One region of the Sporosarcina sp. FSL K6-3508 genome, then DNA from elsewhere that is predicted to be linked to it. Evidence: riboswitches for the same ligand, from Rfam matches in the RefSeq annotation. Region 1 holds a riboswitch; each other region holds the start of a gene.
The links. Region 1 has a riboswitch for thiamine pyrophosphate ahead of thiM (hydroxyethylthiazole kinase). Riboswitches for the same ligand answer to the same signal wherever they lie in the genome.
Positions count from the first base shown of each region.

Region 2: linked by a shared signal. The riboswitch ahead of MKX97_RS15190 (ECF transporter S component) and the one ahead of thiM (hydroxyethylthiazole kinase) in region 1 are both predicted to bind thiamine pyrophosphate.
Region 3: linked by a shared signal. The riboswitch ahead of MKX97_RS01430 (thiamine phosphate synthase) and the one ahead of thiM (hydroxyethylthiazole kinase) in region 1 are both predicted to bind thiamine pyrophosphate.
Region 4: linked by a shared signal. The riboswitch ahead of MKX97_RS03475 (3-oxoacyl-ACP reductase) and the one ahead of thiM (hydroxyethylthiazole kinase) in region 1 are both predicted to bind thiamine pyrophosphate.

Region 1 is NZ_CP152016.1:3,394,611-3,399,756, reverse strand. It holds gene thiE (thiamine phosphate synthase) at 1-669, opposite strand; gene thiD (bifunctional hydroxymethylpyrimidine kinase/phosphomethylpyrimidine kinase) at 669-1,484, opposite strand; gene thiM (hydroxyethylthiazole kinase) at 1,508-2,278, opposite strand; TPP riboswitch at 2,340-2,444, opposite strand; gene MKX97_RS16945 (DUF3238 domain-containing protein) at 2,638-3,834, shown strand; gene MKX97_RS16940 (HAMP domain-containing sensor histidine kinase) at 3,866-5,146, opposite strand, start outside.
Region 2 is NZ_CP152016.1:3,048,466-3,053,611, forward strand. It holds gene MKX97_RS15180 (SulP family inorganic anion transporter) at 1-570, opposite strand, end outside; gene MKX97_RS15185 (methyl-accepting chemotaxis protein) at 921-2,606, shown strand; TPP riboswitch at 2,776-2,887, shown strand; gene MKX97_RS15190 (ECF transporter S component) at 2,972-3,541, shown strand; gene MKX97_RS15195 (ATP-binding cassette domain-containing protein) at 3,617-5,059, shown strand; gene MKX97_RS15200 (energy-coupling factor transporter transmembrane component T) at 5,011-5,146, shown strand, end outside.
Region 3 is NZ_CP152016.1:295,232-300,377, forward strand. It holds gene MKX97_RS01415 (ThiF family adenylyltransferase) at 1-191, opposite strand, end outside; gene MKX97_RS01420 (thiazole synthase) at 188-961, opposite strand; gene thiS (sulfur carrier protein ThiS) at 958-1,152, opposite strand; gene MKX97_RS01430 (thiamine phosphate synthase) at 1,182-1,772, opposite strand; TPP riboswitch at 1,852-1,960, opposite strand; gene MKX97_RS01435 (Crp/Fnr family transcriptional regulator) at 2,054-2,752, opposite strand; gene MKX97_RS01440 (cation-translocating P-type ATPase) at 2,730-4,631, opposite strand; gene MKX97_RS01445 (cation transporter) at 4,647-4,868, opposite strand; gene MKX97_RS01450 (phosphoribosylaminoimidazolesuccinocarboxamide synthase) at 5,036-5,146, shown strand, end outside.
Region 4 is NZ_CP152016.1:742,457-747,602, reverse strand. It holds gene MKX97_RS03490 (response regulator transcription factor) at 1-585, opposite strand, end outside; gene MKX97_RS03485 (CoA transferase subunit B) at 884-1,537, opposite strand; gene MKX97_RS03480 (CoA transferase subunit A) at 1,537-2,241, opposite strand; TPP riboswitch at 2,388-2,486, shown strand; gene MKX97_RS03475 (3-oxoacyl-ACP reductase) at 2,548-3,312, shown strand; gene MKX97_RS03470 (hypothetical protein) at 3,462-3,743, shown strand; gene MKX97_RS03465 (acyl-CoA dehydrogenase family protein) at 4,044-5,146, opposite strand, start outside.

The sequences.
Region 1 (5,146 bases):
TTAATTTTTAATGGCTCGTATTGATTCAGAAAAGGTTTGCGTTGCTGCTGAAGGGTTTTCAGCAGATGCGATAGAAGAAATCACTGCGATGCCATCCGCGCCTGCATGCAAAGCGGGACCGAAGTTCGCCAAAGAAATACCCCCGATCCCTACAATCGCCATATCAGGAAAAGCTGTATGGATTTCCTTAATAAGCGCAGGGCCAACGACAGCAGAGGCATCTAGTTTGGTCGCTGTCGGATAGATCGGACCAATGCCTACATAGTCAGCACCGATTGCTTGAGCAAGCTGTACTTCTTCTGCGTTATGGGTAGAGACACCTAGCCATTTACTTGGACCGATTCGCGTTCGGACAATGCCAGCTTGCTCGTCGTCTTGGCCAACGTGGACGCCGTCTGCATTAATGGCCAAGGCAAGATCCACATCATCATTAATGATAAAAGGAATATGGTACTGACGACATAATACCTGACATTTTTTCGCGAAACCGACCAATGCCTCTCCTTTCAAAGCATTCTCGCCTTTTTCGCGCAACTGGAAGCAAGTAATACCCCCACGAAGAGCTGCCTCTAAGATGTCCAGCGTTTCTTGCTCCCCATTTGTTGCAGTATTTGGGGTACCCATCACAAAATAAAGACTCAAAGCTTTTCTCACTTCTGCATTCCGCATTAGTGCATCTCCTTCTTTAAACGATTATATGCCCAGTGGTTCGTCGGTCCATGCCCAGAACCAATGCGTAGACTGTCTTCGATCGCAGCTTGGATAAATTGTTTTGCTTCTGCAACGGCATCTGACAAGGAATAGCCTTTTGCGATAAAACCGGTTAAAGCAGCTGCAAACGTACAGCCTGTACCATGGGTATCTTTTGTTTGTACCCAAGGCGTTGTCATGGTGAAAGATTGACCTTCACAATCAGCGTAATAATCTTTTGCTTCGAGCACATCGTTGCGGTGGCCGCCCTTCATAATGACGGCTCTTGCACCTAGCTCGATGATGATTTGCGCCGCTTCTTGAATATCCTCATCCGTTACAATCTTCATGCCTGTTAGTACTTCGGCTTCCGGAATGTTGGGCGTAATAATAGTGGCAATTGGGATTAAATTTTCCTTCATCGCTTGGACCGCTTCTTGCAGTAATAATGATTGACCACCTTTGGCAATCATGACAGGATCAATCACGAGAGGAATCGGCGGGTATTCTTCCAATAAAGAAGCAATAGCCATTATAATTTCTGTAGAAAATAGCATACCTGTTTTACAGGCTTTCACTTCAAAATCATCCAGTACAGCACGTACTTGAGCTACTACGCCTTCTACTGGTACTGGATAAACACCATGAACGCCTTGTGTGTTTTGGGCGGTAATGGCAGTAAGTGCGGATGTGCCAAATACACCGAGCTCTTGAAACGTTTTTAGATCGGCTTGGATTCCAGCACCGCCACCGCTGTCTGAACCGGCAATAGTCAATGCTACTTTTACTGTCAATGAAAAAACCCCCTTACTCGTAGTTATACTAAGTACGTTTTGGTTTTGCGATCCAATGTATATAATGCATTCAAAAAGTTCATAGCAAAATCACCTGGCCCATGAGAAACTTTGGCCGCTTCTTCGCCTGCACGTTTATAAAATGCGAGTGCCGCCGCTGCTGCTTCTAAAGGACGTTCGCTCCCGATTGATAAGAATGCTCCTACTACGGAACTGAGTAAACAACCTGTACCCGTAATATTCGTCATCATAGGGTGTCCCCCAGTAATGGATAACGTGGAATGGCCGTCAGTAACGATATCAATTTCTCCAGATACAGCCACTAAGCATGCATATTTCAAGGCAACGATTTTTGCGATTCCCTCTACGTCGGCTTGTCCTTCTCCTGCATCTACGCCTTTTGCATTCCAGGGGATGTCTACGATAGCAGCCAATTCTCCGACATTACATCGAAGCAGAGTAACATCCACTTCATCTAAGATTTGCAGTACACAAGCTTTTCGGAAGGGAGTCGCGCCTGCACCGACCGGGTCCAGCACAACAGGTTTTCCCGCTGCGCGGGCACTGTTGCCTGACAAAATCATTGCATCTACTGTTTGTTGCTTCAACGTCCCGATATTCAGAATGCTACAATCGGCAACTTTTGCGATATCCTTTGCTTCTTCTATTGCATCAGCCATTACAGGAGAGGCTCCGATAGCTAATAGACCATTCGCTTGAAAATTCGCTACTACGATATTCGTAATGCAATGAACCAGTGGTTGTTCCTTGCGAAGTTGGTGAATAAGCGGCATGTTTCTCTTCCTCTCTATAAAGGTATATATACAAAAAGCCCATTCGAAATGGGCTGTTGGGTACGATAACTACCCACTTCCCTTCGCTAGTATGACTAGATCAGGTTCCAAGGGTTTGCGGTAAATGCATCTCAGCCCATTAAACCGGGCTCCCCTAGTGGTGAATATGAATCAGACATATTGATTGTAGCATATATTTACAGAAGGATAAAACGATACTGGGATGAGCAGAATGAATTGTATAAAAATGATAGATAACACATAGAAGAAGTAGGTAAACACATATGCCCAATGTTGCATAAGTGTCTGAAATGAAACAGTCGATTGATATGAAATGAATAAAAAGGAGCAGATGAAAAATGGAGCCATTATTCGAAGTTCAAAGTATGAAGCATTCATTGGGGGAGCTATCGTTTGTTTGGAGTGATACAGGAGGGTACTATAGGGTCTATAAAAATGAACGGCAGTTGTATGAAGGGACTGTTGCTGAATTTACTGACGGAGAACTCGATTCAAGACACCCATTTCAATATACGATTGAACGTGTAAAAGACGAAAAAGTAGAAGACGTCATAGTGATTCAAACATCTGCTTTAACGAGCAGGGTGGAAGACGAACATCCTCTACAACGTTTGGTCATCACAACAATTGCGGCTTCGTCACAAATTGCTTTGTCTTGGGAGCGAATTAAAGGCGTAGAAAAATACGATATTTACCGTAATGGAATATATCTCGATACCGTAGAGAATAACCGCTTCATCGATCGAGAATCAAGCATGTCCGAGGCGGTTACATATAGTGTTTTGGGTACTCGTCCACTAATTGACAGCAATCAGCAAATGAATGTCAGTAAGTCGATCGTATCGAAAGCATTTGAAGTAGTGATGCCGCCTAGTTCAGAGAACAAGCCGACGGAGGAAAGCTATACGTTTTCAATACGAGTGAATTGTCGGGATCACTTATTGCAACCGGTGGCAAAGCGTAAAAAGGTGCTAGAAATAGATCGGTGGAAGTTTCGCTATATTACATTTTTAAAAGAAGATATCCTGAAAAATCCTAATCTCTTGTCTCCGTTGCCATACTTCGCTGGTGATGACCGGGATTTCGACCCAGAAGGGAAAAGTTATCGGACGCGAGTGGATATGCGAGGTGAATTCAATATTGAAGAAAGCTCGCTTCAATTTACGAAGGCTGTCGGTCCATCTATTGGCATGAATTATTTGAAACGCTATAAGCGTCATGGTCATGCATCGTTAGAAGATATTGAAATCAAACGTTTGGAAGGGAAGCCGTCAGAAATCAATTTTGAGATAGTGCATGATGTCGGGAATCCACTGACAGTTTCTCCACCCATCCATTATGAAGTGAAGGGTCATCTGGATTGTGGAGGAAATATCGATTTGGTTGGTTATCATAACGACGCTCCTCATCATGAGATCTATCTATCGCTTGGTGACGGTGATTGGTGGACTATACGTCAGTCGGAAAGCGAAGGGCTGGCATACTTATCAGGTGTCTTAGGTGATGATTATTGGCGTTATATGACGTGTAATTAATCACGAAAAGCCGCTATGTGAGCGGCTTTTTTTATTTTGGCAATCTTATCGTAAAGAGAGCACCTTTGCCTTTTTCACTCTGTACATCGATCACGCCCTCGTGTAGAAGGACAAGCTGTTTGACGATTGAAAGACCAAGCCCAAATTCACCGTACGGCGTGGAAGTTCTTGAAATGATAGCTTTATAAAAACGATCCCAAATTTGTTCGATTTCAGCGGGGTTCATGCCGATTCCCGTATCTGCGATTTCGATAATCGTTTCTTTCTCGTTTTCCTTGGCAATTAGAGTAATCGTCCCGTTTTCACAAAATTGGATACTGTTTTTGGTGATATTGATGAAAATTTGCATGAGCCGGTCGTAATCTGCAAAGACAGACAGCTGATCGGATGCATTGACTATAATGGTATTTCCACGTTCAGCTGCTGCATGTTCAAGTTGGTCGGCAGTCATTTCAAGGAGTTCTTTCAGAGGAAGTCTCTGCTTATTCAATTGAATTTGATTGGCACGGATCTTTTCGTAATCCAAGTTTTCGTTGACGAGTCGAATCAGTCGTTTCGATTCATTCTGTGCCAACTGCAGTGCTTTATCTTGTTCATCTTCAGAAATCATTCGCTCACGCAACCCTTCGATCACCCCGCGAATCGTGGTAAGAGGTGTTCGCAGTTCATGGGAGACATCCGCCATGAACTGCCGTCTGCGTTTTTCAAGTGTGTCGATTTCCTTCATTGAAGTCTCAAGTTTGTCGGTCATTTCATTGAAATCCCTAGATAATTCGCCAATCTCATCAAATTCTGATGACGGGACACGAACGGTATAATCACCGCCTGCCACAGCGGCTGCGGCTCGGCGCAACCTTTGGATCCGCCGCACATGAATCATCGACAACAAGCCACTCAGCAATAGGGCTAGAAGTACAGCTGCGCCTGTCGCATAGAGGACGTAGTGATTCATTTGAGAAATAATGGCGCGTGACCCTGTAATAGGGGAGGTCAGTAATACACCGCCGCCAAACTGCTGTCTTTCAAAATACGGCAACAGGACAAAGGTGACTGCTTCATCAAATCGTTTGAATTCTTGTTTGACAGTTACCGTTTGACCATTTTGCAAAGCATGCCATTCCTCTTGATTGAGTTCAATTAAAGGTGATTTCAGTCCAGTGGAATAAACGATAGAAGAGTGTTCGTCAAATAAACTATATTGAATGGCACGGGTGTCCAAGACATGGCCGTAGGTCTTCAAAATTCCATTCGATCCGCGAGTGCTTTGTCTAAGGTCAGTTAGGATCGCTTGACCGTACGTCTTAAGTTCATC
Region 2 (5,146 bases), 350 kb from region 1:
GATCGTCTGCAATTTCACTCCACTTAAAAGGGCTACTGTCGTCATAACGACAATCGCAATCAACGGTGCAGGAATTGCCGTGAAAAACCGCGGAACTGCATACACTAAAATTAAAGTAACCACTGCGAATATATAGGTCATCATGCTCGACCCAAGCAAATAGGGCATTTGCGTAATAAAAATCATAATTCCCAAGGCATTGACGAATCCGAGCATGACGGAGTTTGGAATGAAGCGCATTAAATTCGCAACACCCAGACTCCCTAAGATTAATTGAATAATCCCTGTTAAAATAGTGGCTGCAAGTACATATTGTAAGCCGTGATTCGCCATCAAACTGACAAGAACCAAAGCCATCGCACCAGTCGCAGCTGAAATTAGACCGGGACGGCCGCCAACAAATGATGTGATGACCGCAATGGTGAAGGAAGCATAGAGCGCGACACGCGGATCGACACCGACGATAAACGCAAAAGCCAGAGCTTCCGGAATAAGTGCCAGTCCTACAACAATGCCTGCCAAAAGATCAGCACGGACATTCCCAAGCCATTGCTGTTTAAAAGTATGCATATTGTTCTCCTCTCATGATGTTCCAACTAATTTAACTCCATAATTGAATGGTATTAGCTTATCATCTACAATTCCATAAATAAATAGTACACTGCAAGCTATCTAATTGCATGCATACTTCTTCATTATATCGTTACTTGGGTGATCTCACCCTCACCTTTACCATTACTTTGCTCAGCCTTTTATTAACTATATTTTTAGTCTTTCCTACCACTCTATAGATAACAACAGAAATAAATGGTATAATTGAATTACTTACTTATTACTTTTAGTTCTATTTAAACATCAATAGTTCTTCAGTTTTATAGGTAAAAGAAACTCTATGAAATAAGAAGGGAATAAGGATAATAATGGGCACATTCAAAAGCATACGGGGAAAAATGTTGTTTGGATTTTCTACTGTAGTCATTTTAATTGTTTTATTAGGTGTTTATATCGTTTACACATTAAATCATTCTAATAACTTAACGAAAGCGGTTTTAGATAAAGAACTGCCACTTTTAATTATAGATGAACAGCTATCTCTGGATATGGCGAATCAACTCGCAGCGTCTCGTGGTTTCATTCTAACAGGTGACGACAGTTTTAAAGAGTTGTTTAATAGCTACACCGAAAAAAGTGAAAATCGTCAATCATCTTTAAAAAAACTAGGGGGAACCCAAGAAAGTATTAACCTATTCGAAAGAACGGTTGAATGGCGTAATTTTGTTACTGAACAAGTATTCGCTGAATATGAAAGAGGAAATGAAGAGGAAGCTCTTCGTAATGTTATGTCGATGACTGATGAAGCTCGTAGTTTAATGTCGTCTTACGAAGAAGCAGCTAAAAACCGAGAAAATTTTATTATTGATTTAGAGAAAAATATGCTAGCAAACGGGAAAACGACATTACTTATTGTCACTGGAGTAATTGTTCTAGTCATTCTTTTAAGCATAGCCACGGCTATAATTACAGCTAACTCGATTTCAAGACCACTCCGAATCGTCATGAATCGAATGAAACTCATTACGAGCGGAGATTTAAGTAGCGAGCCTATGGAAACACATCTTAAAGATGAAATCGGCCAATTAATCGCATCGACGAATGAAATGAGTGCCAGCACTCGTCATTTATTAGATGAAATCAATCATGTGGCCGAAACTGTGTCTACACAAAGTGAAGAATTGACTCAATCAGCAAATGAAGTAAAAGCAGGCACGGCCCAAATTGCCATAACGATGGAAGACTTAGCAAACGGCACAGAGTCTCAAGCCGATAACGCCACGATTTTGTCATCCTCCATGGAAACTTTCGTAGCAAAAGTGATGGAAGCCAATGAAAATGGTATGCATGTACAAAAATCTTCCACTTCGGTTCTTGAGATGACGAACCAAGGAAGTGAATTGATGACTTCTTCTTCCAAGCAAATGGCTGTGATTGATCAAATCGTTCACGATGCCGTTGTTAAAGTAGAAGGATTGGATCAGCACACGCAAGAAATCTCTGAACTAGTTTCTGTCATTCAAGACATTGCGGGCCAGACGAATTTATTGGCATTGAATGCCGCAATTGAGGCTGCGCGAGCTGGCGAGCATGGGAAAGGCTTCGCAGTCGTAGCGGATGAAGTGAGAAAACTTGCAGAGCAATCTTCTTCATCTGTCACAAACATTACAGATATCGTCAACCGCATTCAAAATGAATCCAGAACAGTAACAGATTCACTGCAGGACGGGTATAAAGAAGTCGAAGAAGGAACAAGCCAAATTAAACAAACGGGTGAAACATTCGATAAAATCAGTACAGCTGTTACAGAAATGGCGAATCGAATTCGCAGTATAGCTGAAGACTTAAACGACATTTCAGCAAATGGCCAGGAAATGCGCAGCTCTATAGAAGAAATTGCAGCAATTACCGAGCAATCTGCAGCAGGGGTCGAAGAAACTTCTGCCTCATCCGAACAAGCAAGCAGCTCCATGGAGGAAGTAGCTAATAACTCCAATGATTTAGCAAAACTAGCAGAGGAATTGAATCTACTGATGCAACGATTCAAACTCTAAAATCGCATATCTTTTCAAATGCACCGATAATAGCGTCTTCTCTAATTACAGAGTAGACGCTTTTTGAACGACAATAACACAGCCACAAATTCTTACTTTTTCACATGTAGTCTATTGCGCCTCAGGTTGCCAGATAAATTAGACTGTTGTATACTATGACTGCTTACATAATTGTCCGTACGGGTGCTTGAGTGAATCAGGCTGAGATAGCAGATAAAACCACTGCTGACCGTTAATCTGATCTGGGTAATGCCAGCGTAGAGAGCGTTCGAAGGGAATATCCGGGACCTGCATGTCCCCTCCTCGGCTGTCTGCTCTTTCAGACGGCTTTTTTGTATAGGCAAAAAAAGAAGGAGTGGGATCTATTGAAAAGATTGAAATTCACAGATTTATTGATCACGATTATGATCGGGGTCGTTTTCGGAATCCTGATGAAGTTCTGGGATGATCTGTATACCGTTGTAAAGCCGATCCTGCCAGTTGCACGTCAGCTGATTTATGGAATGTGGTTCATGGTCGGTCCATTTGCTTATCTGCTCATCCGTAAACCCGGTACAGCGCTGATCGCAAGTATTGCAGGGGCTAGTTTATCCGCATTTGCCGGGCATGGCATCGAAGTTCTAATGTATGGTTTCGTTCAGGGACTTGCAGCAGAATTGCTGTTTGCAGCGTTCCGTTATAAACGCTTCTCAATGGTAGTTGCTGGATTAGCGGGCGTCGCTTCATGCCTGGCCAGCTTTACGCTCGACTTGTTCTATGGTTATGCAGCACTTGAAACGTGGGCACTTATCGTGAAATATGGACTACGTGCCATCAGTGCATTCATCTTCACTGGGATTTTCGCCGTGCTGATCGTCCGGGCACTCGAAGCAACTGGTGTGACGTCTTTAATTCGTCCAGTTGATAAAAAAGAATATACGATGCTGGATCGGTAAATTTTGATGAATTATTCGAATAGATATGCCATCAATCTAACCAATCTGCGTTTGAAATTTCCTGGAGAGGATTCCTTGATCTTCAAGGATCTCTCCTTTTCGGTTCAGCCAGGTGAAAAAGTACTCATGCTCGGACCAAGCGGCTGTGGAAAATCGACGTTACTGCAAGTGCTCAGCGGAATCGTTCCGAACTCCATTGAGTTGCCAATGAAAGCCGATAAAATCAATCTGCCCGACTCATGGGGCTTCGTCTTTCAAGATCCCGATACGCAGTTCTGTATGTCATATGTCGATGAAGAGCTCGCATTTGTACTGGAAAACCTGAACATACCGCGCAGCGATATGGCACCTTTGATAGAAGAGGCGCTAAAACGCGTCGATCTACATTTGGAAAACTTACACACACCGATCCTTGAACTATCTCAAGGTATGAAACAACGGCTTGCACTTGCTTCCGTACTTCTACTAAAGCCCGATGTTCTGTTTCTCGACGAACCTTCCGCATTACTTGATCCCGAAGGCACCGAACAAATCTGGTCATCTATTAAACAAGCAACTGCGGATAAGACCGTAATTATTGTTGAGCATAAAATTGACTTGATTGCAGACTGGGTAGACCGTGTTGTCTTGTTTAATGACCATGGAATTATTCTAGCGGACGACTCTCCTTCCACCATTTTCAAGCACTATCAAGAAGAATTGAAACGCTACGGTATTTGGTATCCAAGTGTGTGGGATGAGTATAAGGAATCTGAGTCTTTTAAATCGATGATGCATGAACGTGAACAAGTTTCCTCATTTGAAAAGATCCTTCTCAACGACTTTCATGGTTTTCGTGGCACTGCCCCGAAAATCTTTGCAAAGAAAGCAGTGGCTAAAACAGGTGACTGGATTGCGATCACGGGTGAAAATGGTTCAGGAAAAAGTACGCTGCTTCTTTCTCTTATGCAATTATTACGCACTGAAGGCATCTATAAAGTGAATGGTGAACGCGTTATTCAGAAGAAAAGGAAAAAGCAGTTGCCTAAAGGACTCTCGCTCGTCTTTCAAAATCCAGAACTGCAATTTGTGACGAATTCGATAGCTGAAGAATTAACGGTCTCTCTGCATAAAATGAGCAAACCTCAAGCAGTGAACTATGCGGCAGATTTAATGCAACTCTTTAATTTACCGAATTCAGGCACACGGCATCCTTATCAGCTTTCCACGGGCCAAAAGCGTCGTTTAAGTGTGGCCACTGCCTTGACTCCGCAAACGGATATTTTGCTTTTGGATGAACCTACTTTTGGTCAAGATGCACGCAATACATTCGCGATTTTAGAGAAGCTTGAACAGCTACGCGTTCAAGGAATTACGATTCTCATGGTGACCCATGACATGGAGATCGTGAAAAACTTTGCGACTTCAGTATGGACAGTGGAAGACGGCGTATTGTATACAAACAATGAAATGGTTGGAGGTGTATTTGAATGCTTGCATGGTTCACACCTAGACGAGAAACATGGCTATTCAAAGTAAACCCTGCACTCAAATTCATCATCTTCTTTGCTTTTCTGCTCATCACCTTATTTAATCAGAACTTGTCGTTTGCAGTTTGGCAAGCAG
Region 3 (5,146 bases), 530 kb from region 1:
AAATTGGACCATTCCAAAATATCGCGATCTACAATTGTTAATTCACCAACACCTGCGCGTACAAGCATTTCGGCTCCGGATGAACCAAGTGCCCCAGCGCCGAGGACGAACACCTTGGTCCCCCGTATCCGCAGCTGGCCGTCCGCTCCAATGGGTGTAAACAGCTCTTGGCGTGAATATTTACTCATCAATTTGGCACAAGCCCCTCTAGCGGACTGCTCGCGACGCCATAGTCTCTTACCGGCATGCGCCCTGCTTGATAGCCAAGATGTCCCGCTTCAATCGCTAATTTCATCGCTTCTGCCATTTTAACAGGGTCTGCAGCTTCGGAAACCGCTGTATTCAATAGCACGCCGTCCGCTCCAAGCTCCATCGCGTATGCCGCGTCTTTCGGTGATCCAATGCCCGCATCCACAATGACCGGTACATTTGATTGCTCGATAATTAGAGAAAGATTCAACGGATTCAAAATTCCGTGACCTGAACCAATCGGTGCAGCGCCCGGCATGATGGCATGAACGCCTAATTCACAAAGTTTCCGTGCCAGCACCACATCATCCGACGTATAAGGCAGCACGATGAAACCTTCTTCAAGCAGCATTTCAGATGCACGCAACGTTTCCACTGGATCGGGCAACAACGAATGGCTGCAGCCAATAATCTCAACCTTTACCATATCACATAATCCCGATGCTTTCGCCAGCTTCGCGATATGCACCGCTTCCTCCGCTGTGCTTGCGCCTGCTGTATTTGGCAATAATGTATAGTGCTCTAAATCCAGTTGCTCCAGGAAATTCGGCTGAGACTCTTCGAAAATGTTCATCCGTCTCACCGCAAATGTTAAGATTTCTGTCTCTGATACCGCAACTGCCTTTTTTTGAGTCTCAAATGAAGGATACTTCCCTGTGCCTAACAATAAACGTGAAGAAAACCTTTTATCTGCTATTTGTAACATCCTCATCCGCCTCCAACAAAATGTATGATTTCAATTTGATCTCTGTCCATAATTGGTGCATCGTAACTGTCCTTCTGCAGAATTTCCTTGTTCTTTTCGACGATCAAAATTCGATTGCCAAGCTTCAAATGCTCCAGTAACTGCTGAACTGTTTCCACCTCAGGTACAACCGAATACGACTTACCGTTCAAATCAATTGTTTTGCCCAATGAACACCGCTCCTTTGCTATGAATCTCTTGCACGTGCATAATCTCTAACTGCGCTCACTGCGTCTTGACTGCTGATGGGGGACAGGATTGCTGCACCTCTGACGCCGTGTCTTTTAAAAACCGGCAGATGAACTGGTCGAATTCCACCGATTGCATAGACGGGAATCGTGCATGATAATGCAATCTCAAAAAGTTCATCCGTACCCCGCGGAGCCAAGCCTTTTTTGGATGACGTCAGATAAATATGTCCATACAATAGCCAGTCTGCTCCGGCAGCTTGTGCTTCTCGTGCCTCTTCCAATGAATGGACGGAAGATCCTAATCTCAGCGACGGAAAAGTGGTACGTGCTTCCTTCACCGACATTCCATAGCCTGTCAGCTGACAGGGGACGGACAGCGAGTTTGCGAGGCTGGGCCGTGCGTGTACAATTATTTTATCCAATGGAAACCCTCTAGTAGAGAGATGTGAAATCAATTCGATCAGCTGTTCATCCGTCTTCGACTTTTCACGTAAGATAAATTCATCGATATAAGGCTCCGTCTCCAGCAACTTGAGCAGCAGTTCATCAACAGAATGACAATCATCCGTGACACCGACCAATTTCATTTCCAGTTCACCTCCAAATGAAAAAACCACTTCCCGAATCGGAAAGTGGTTGGATGTGTCGGCATGTATGAGAGTACGCCAAAACGACTTGCCACTTCCCTCCGCAGGTACGAACCTGTTCAGGTGATAAGGGTTTCAGAGTCGCACTCTTTTCTCAGTCCTTGTGAAGGATTCCCCTAATGGTCAAAAGATTATAATATTCACTTACAGCATAGCACTTACCAGATTGAAAGAAAAGAGGGATGTCAAATTTTCATCTCTTGCTGAATTTTATATAGCCATTATATGAGTAATAAAGAAACTAAATCGAAAATCTCTACAATCTTAGAACCGGTCTGGCGAATCCAGCCCCGTTCTTCGAATACGCTTAATTTACGACTGATTGTTTCGGGTGTCGTGCCAAGATGGGAAGCTAGATCTTTTCGGCTCATCGGCAGTCGGATGGTCAATTGTTGCTGTTCCTCTGATAGATCCGCCAAATACAACGCAAGTCGAGTTTCAGCAGATTCCATGGCGATTCGGGCGGCTCGCAGCTCTGTATCCGCGAGTCGGGAAGAGAATTCCGTAAGCATCCTCAATGAAATTGCAGGGTGAGATTGCAAAAGTTGCTGCATCTCGTCCCGTTGGATGATACACAGTTCAACGGCTTCCAAAGTTTCCGCATATGCGTCATGAGGCTTTGCGTCGAACAAGGAAAGCTCGCCTGTGAATTCTCCTGGTTTCAGGATACGGACGAGTTGTTCCTTGCCATTCTCCGATAGACGATAGACCTTGACTCGTCCTTTATGCAATATATATAAACCTTCTGAGCGATCACCGCTATGGTAAATCATTTCACCGCGAGGGTAGCTTATGCTGCGTGCAAGCGCGACGATTTGATCCATTTGCTGCTTATCCAAGTGATTGAAAAGAGGGACGAGCGAAACGCAGGAACGGTGAAGATCGTTCGTGCTTAGGTCACAATGTGATCCTTGGTTCATCCGATATCACCTCACTTTGTTTTTGATTCGATGGCTTGTCGTTAGTATAACGTATTAATCGAATGGCGTTCAGGATCACCAGAAGTACGCTCACTTCATGGACGAGCATACCGGAAGCGAGGAATACTTTGCCGAGTAATACACCGAGCAACAGAAGGAATACGGTACCGACCGCAAAGAATGTATTCTGCTTCATGTTCTGTACAGTTGCTTTCGCTAAAGCATAGGCATGGGAGAATTGATCGAGCCGATCTGCCATCAAGACGATGTCCGCTGTCTCCATTGAAATATCTGTTCCGCCTTCTCCCATGGCAAGCCCAATATCCGCCGTTGCTATGGCGGGTGCATCGTTGATTCCGTCGCCTGCCATAGCAACTCGGTGACCTTGTTCTTTCAAACTCTGAACTGCCGCCACTTTATCTTCAGGCAATAATTCCGCATAGATTTCGTCAAGGCCAAGGTGTTCGCCAACTAGTTGGGCTGTATGTCGATTGTCGCCTGTCAGCATGATCATTTGCTTGATGCCATTTTTCCGCAATTTGGCCAACGCTTCGGTAGCTTCCGGACGAATTTGATCGGCGACAGAGATGATTCCTGTGATTTCCCGGGAAATACTGACGAAAATTGCCGTATTTCCAGCTTTCTCACGTTGTGATGCATAGTCTTCCATTTCAGAAGGAATCGGGATCTTTTGGTCTTCCATTAGTTTGCGATTGCCAACTGCGAGATGCTTTCCTTCTACTGTAGCCATTATTCCATTTCCTTTAACCACTTCAGCGTCTTCCGGTTGATTGGACAAATGAATCGCACGTTTCTTCGCTTCTTTAACGATAGTCCGGCCTAGATGGTGTTCTGAAATCATTTCGGCTTCGGCTGTGAGACGCAGTAACTCTTCTTTCTCTATACCTAATCCGTAGACATCAGTTACTTCAGGTCGCCCTCTTGTCAATGTACCTGTTTTATCAAAGACGATCGTATCAATTTTCGCTAGCTGTTCCATTACTTCTCCGCCTTTTATCAAGACACCGTTTCGGGCTCCGTTGCCAATTCCTGCAACGATCGAAACCGGTGCGGAAATGACGAGGGCTCCAGGGCAAGCGATGACGAGGAAAGTTAACGTCATTTCGATGTTCCGTGTTAAAAGATAAACGAGCACGGACAAGAGCACAATGGAAGGCGTATAGATAGTAGCAAAACGCTCGAGAAACTTTTCGGTTTTCGATTTGGATTCCTGCGCTTCTTCCACTAATTCAATAATGCGGGCGAAAGTCGTGTCATTACCAACCCTTACGGCAATCACTTCTATATAACCATGTTCCACTAGTGTACCGCTGAATACTTGATCATCCAGCATTTTGCTGGCGGGAACCGATTCACCTGTGATAGCTGCTTCATTTAGTGTGGCGTTCCCCGAAATAATTGGACCATCCACAGGAACTTTATCTCCTGATCGAACGATGACCTGATCGCCGATTTCAACATCGTCTACTGAAACGGTCAATATTTCACCATCACGCATGACGCGTGCTTCTAGTGGAGCTAAGTCGGTAAGAGCTTTCAGGGAAGAGCGAGTCTTTTCCATTGTTCGTATTTCCAGTATCGCCCCGAATAAAAATAGAAACGTGACGACCGCAGATTCTACATATTCTCCAATGAATAATGCACCGACAACCGCAATCGTGACGAGTAATTCTATGCTGAACGCTTTCATCCGGATAGCTTTAAAAGCCTTGATCGTGATTGGAGTCCCGGCTATCAAAGTAGAAGTAACCAATGTGATTTGGCGTGCATCATGCCACCCGGCGATATGCATGATGATCGCGGCTGCTAAGAGAATAGCAGAGATGGCAGTGACGCGTACCGTTTGTTTGGCATTCATGTGAGTTCCTCCTTTTTAAGCAACTTTTAGGTTGAGTACTGGATAACCGAGCTTTTCGATGAGTTCTTGCAAGTCAATCGCAGCTACGATGGCTTCGTCAAACTCAACGCGTACTTTGTTTGAGTGGAATAATACTTTTACTTTTTGAACCCCATTTGCTCGGGCTAAGGCACCTTCAATTTTCTTGACACATGACGAACAGCTGAATGGCTCCATTTGAAATACTGCTTTTTTCATTGTTCTCATCCTTTTCGTTTGTATTTGTTAACTTAAGTATAGAGGGGATTTGTATTTTGCACCTTGACCTCCATCAAGTTTTCTGTAATCTATCCTTTTTCTTCAGAGCAAAGTGCATTATACTTAAAAAGTAGAACAATAATTACGAAATGAGGAGAATCGTTCGTATGAAACTAACTTATTCTGGTAAAACGAAAGATGTTTATCAATTGGAAGACGGTCATGTGTTATTAAAATTCAAGGATGATGTGACAGGGGAAGATGGTGTATTCGATCCT
Region 4 (5,146 bases), 980 kb from region 1:
CAATGGCTGCATTTCGCTCAACCGATGAATGACCAGTACATGATCCGAAAACGGAAACACTTGAAATGCCGCCGGAAAATCATAGCGCTTCAATTTTTCAACGAGGATATCCAACGCTTCTAAATCGGATATCGCAAGCAGGCTCATACAAATCGGCTGTTGTGGTATCGTGTCTCGGATGAGTAAATCCTCATAGGATACACTGTTTTGCTGCTGTGCAAGCGGCTGTTCACGATCCGTTTTTTCATTGCGCCAATGAAAACGGATTTGCTGGACTTGTTTCAGCAGGCGTTCAGGTGGGAACGGACGGAACAGCACGTCTTCGGCTTTTAGCGTAAGTGCCTGATAGACCGTCTGAAATGTGCGGTCTGAAGAAATGCCAAGCCAGAGTGCATGAGCAGGCAAGTCGACGTCTTCTTTGCTGATGAAGTCCATGTCGATGATGTATAAGTAAGCGTCTTGAAATGTGCGCAGTACGTTTGGTTGGTCTGTTATTTCGACCGCCACGTCGTTCCATTGTGATGTCAGCAGCCATTTTAAGCCTTGTGCTTCTAATGGGTCTTTTATAAGGAGCAATATTTTCATTTGTCGTTCACCTCGATGCATTGTTGTTATGTATTGTAGCATTATATTATGGGAATTGCGTTGTTGGTTAATGAGCGGCTAGTCATGGCGGGTATGAGCTTAAGCAAAGGGCTTATGAGCGAGATGACGGGAAGTATGAGCACAGAGCAAGGCTTTATGAGCGGCAAAGCAAGACCTATGAGCTCAAAGCTAGGCTTTACGAGCGGCTACTGTTATTTATTGATTATCGGCAGTCGATTGACACAATCTCCTTCTTATTTCCATAAAAGAACTCTGCCTAAATTAGACAGAGCACTTATCATCCTATACAATTGTCTCCCCGAATCAAATCAGCTTCCGTTGATTCAATAACTTCCTCTGCCGTAAAACCGTCAAATACTTCTTTCAGCACTAAACCTTTTGGAGTCACTTCAATTAAAGCTCGTTCGGTAATAATCTTATCCACGACTTCTTTTCCTGTTAGCGGCAGAGTACAGCGCTTTTTAATCTTCGGTTCACCGCTTTTAGAAACATGTTCCATTATGATGATCACTTTTTTGGCACCATGAACCAAATCCATCGCGCCACCCATCCCTTTAATCACTTTCCCTGGAATCATCCAATTGGCCAAATCTCCTGTTTCAGACACTTCCATTGCGCCTAAAATCGCAACATCCACATGGCCGCCGCGGATCATCGCAAATGATTCGGCACTCGAGAAGAAAGCAGATCCGGGAATCGTTGATACCGTTTCTTTTCCAGCATTGATCAAATCAGGGTCGACATCTTCTTCTAAAGGATACGGCCCAATGCCCAATAATCCATTTTCCGACTGCAAAATGACTGTTTTATCAGCTGAAATATAGTTCGCTACAAGTGTTGGCATACCAATGCCTAAATTGACATAGTCGCCGTCTTTAATTTCCTGCTCTGCCCTTTTCGCAATACGCTCTCTAAAATGAATTGGTTTCATTAAGCTCCCTCCCCTTTCTGCCGAGTCGTCAGCCGCTCAATTCGTTTTTCTTGTTTTGCCTGTATTAAGCCTTGCACATAAATGCTTGGGGTATGGATGTGAGCAGGATCTAGTGCTCCAACATCTACAATCTCTTCCGCCTCAGCAATTGTAAATTTAGCTGCCGCCGCCATAAGTGGGTTAAAATTTTGCGCCGTTTTATTGTAGATCAAGTTTCCCAAACGATCGGCTTTCGCTGCCCGAATCAATGCGAAATCCGCACGCAAAGCTTCCTCCAATAAATACTCCTTGCCATCAAAGACCCGCTCTTCTTTTCCTTCTGCAATCTGTGTCCCGACTCCAGCAGGCGTATAGAAAGCCGGTATCCCCGCGCCGCCTGCACGTATCTTTTCAGCCAACGTTCCTTGCGGTGTCAGCTCGACTTCAATTTCCCCTGCCAATACCTGGCGTTCAAATTCCTTATTCTCCCCAACATACGATCCAATCATTTTCTTGATCTGCTTCTTTTGCAGCAACAAGCCAAGTCCCCAATCATCCACGCCACAATTATTTGATATGATTGTTAAATCTTTCACTTCAGTTTCTACCAATGCCAGAATCAGCTGCTCTGGTATCCCAACCAGTCCAAATCCGCCAACCATTAACGTTGCTCCGTCTTCAATATTTGAAACCGCTTGCAAATTTGTTGAGTAGATCGTTTTCATACGTTTCTCCTCCTGTTCTTTGCCAGTGCTTCACCCTTATTTTATTTTAACAAATGATTCAGATATTTGCATGAAACTATGAAAAAGAATGGTAATTCATAGTATTAAAATGTTCCTAATGCTATACTTCACAGACACATACATAACAAAATCACTGGGGGTGCCTATTGGCTGAGAGGAGAAAACTCCGACCCTTTGAACCTGATTCGGTTGATACCGACGGAGGGAAGTGGCATTCTTTTCAGCGGCCGCTAACTTTCAGTGGTCTTTTTTTGTATAAACCTATGAAAAAAGGAGCTGGATGGATTGGAATTGAAAGATCAAGTAGTATTGGTGACAGGTGCAAGCAGAGGATTGGGCGCGGCAACTGCGAAGGCATTTGGCGAAGCAGGTTCAAAAGTTGTCGTGAATTACTTTAAAAATAGTGATAAAGCTCAGCAAGTTGTGAATGAAATTGGCAGTGACCGAGCAATTGCACTGCGGGCAGATGTGCGGAATCTAGATGATCTGCAGTTATTAGTAGAACAGGCTAACCGTCATTTCGGACAACCAATTACGACAATCGTCAATAATGCATTAATCGACTTTTCTTTCAACGGCGATGATCGGAAACAGTTGGATGCAATTGAATGGCAGGATTATCATAAACAGTTGGAAGGTTCTGTGGGGGCAACACTGAATACACTTCAAGCAACTCGGGAAGGTATGACACGATTGCAGTTTGGTCGAATCATCAATATCGGTACAAACTTGGTGCAGAATCCTGTCGTGCCTTATCACGATTACAATACGAGTAAGGCCGCTTTGCTCGGTATGACGCGAAGCATGGCAAAAGAGTTAGGACCAGATGGTATCACCGTCAATATGGTGTCAGGTGGGCTTTTACTGAAAACAGATGCTAGCGCTGCTACACCGGATGCTGTGTTCGATATCATTAAAGCCAATACACCGATTGGGCGAGTCGTCACTCCAGAAGAAGTAGCCGATGTGGTTGTTTTCTTCGCTTCTCCTTCCAGCCGTGCCATCACAGGACAAAATCTTGTTGTGGATGGCGGATTGGTAATGGATTAATAGAGTTATTTCTTGATTTTCTGCATGGTTAATTGGTAGAGCAAGCTTACATTCAGTTGCACCTCCTTGCCGTTGAATTCATCAAATGAAACGGCACAGTTCTCTCACGTTTTTCGACATACACTAAGAGAGAAGGAGGTGCATATTTTATGTCATCAAGAAAGTTTAGACCTTGCAACAGCTGTGACTCTTCGCATGTATCGAATCGGGAGACTAGATGTTATGACGAAAAGAAATTAATTCATATACTCGTCGATTTAATGATGGGTGATCCTATCGAAATCACATTGAAACAATCAAAAAATATTCAGCATAATGGCTATTACTTAGAATTCGACAAAAACAATCGAGTTATCCATTTTCAACCGTTCGGAGATGCAGATGTCAAAGAACTCGCCTTGGCTGACATTTGCACGATCAGATATAGCTGACACTAGAATGTTTGTAAACTGAAACGGAGTCGTTCGATGAGTCTATGGTTAGCAGTAACGAGGGATCGGTTCATCCTTCCCAATTCAGTAGAAAGAAACCTTTTATGAGCGCGATACACAGTTTAATGAGCGAGTTCCTAGTTGCTATGATCGCTTGGCAGGAGGATATGAGCGGTTGACTGGAATTTATGATCGTGTATAGACACTTTATGATCTTCGACAGCAAAATGATGCAAAAGTAAGAAGGGCAGTTCAGGAGATCACTCCCTGGACAGCCCTCCATTTATACAGTCTTGCTTTTCAGATTAATTCCTCAAAGCATTCCACTGTTTTCATCGGTTCGCCTGACTTACGCAACCCCCATGTATCTTCCATGAACACCTCTGCTAACTTCTCATACTTCCTACCATACTTTGCAGCCCACTCCAAACTCACGACGCTTTCATATACGTCCGACATGCGTTTCATCCATCTTTTCGCTTCAAATGTTTGCAAAGAATAATCATAGGAAGCAAAGGCAGTCAATCCTTCCTGCACACTATCAATTTCTCTATCTAGTACTTGCGTCAATCCGCATTCCTCTAATGCAGACAAACGGCTCTTCATCTCATCGACAAACAAGTCATGAGCTTTGAATTTCGTGACCAAACGAATTAATTCCAACGCTAAAATATTTGCCGTCCCTTCCCAAACGGTTAACACTTGTGCATCCCGTAGCAATCTCGGCGTAACAAAATCTTCTATATAGCCATTGCCGCCGTGCATTTCGATTGCTTCATGAGAGAAGTGAATTGCCTGTTCCGCTGTTTCCTTTTTAATCAATGCAATAAAAAGTCGATTCAGCACTTGCTCGCGTTCATCCGCTTCTCCATCTGTAACTTTTTCATATAGTTTAATGAAATCAAAAACGGTTATTGTTTCCGCATGTAATTTTGCCGACATTTTTCCTAATGTATCACGCACCATTGGATAACCCGTCAAACGTTGACCGAATGCATTTCTACGACTTGCATAGCTCTTGGATTCCAGCAATGCTCTGCGCATGATGCCTAGAGATGCAACCGCATTGCAGATTCTTGATAAATTAAGCGCTTCGAGCATATAAGCCAAACCTTTCGTCGGATCACCTACAACATAGGCAATCGCCCCGTCAAATTCCACCTCACCTGACGGCACAGCGCGCACACCCAGTTTATCTTTGAGTCTGCGAATACGAACTCCGTTTAACTCCCCGTTTTTCTTGCGCCAAGGTACCGCAAACAACGTCAAACCTTTTGACCCTTCAGGCGTACCTTCCATACGAGCCAAGACCATCACCACGCCTGCCATTCCGGCATTCGAAGCAAAATACTTTTCTCCATACAATCGATACTGCTCTCCTTCTTTCACCGCGCGGACAACAT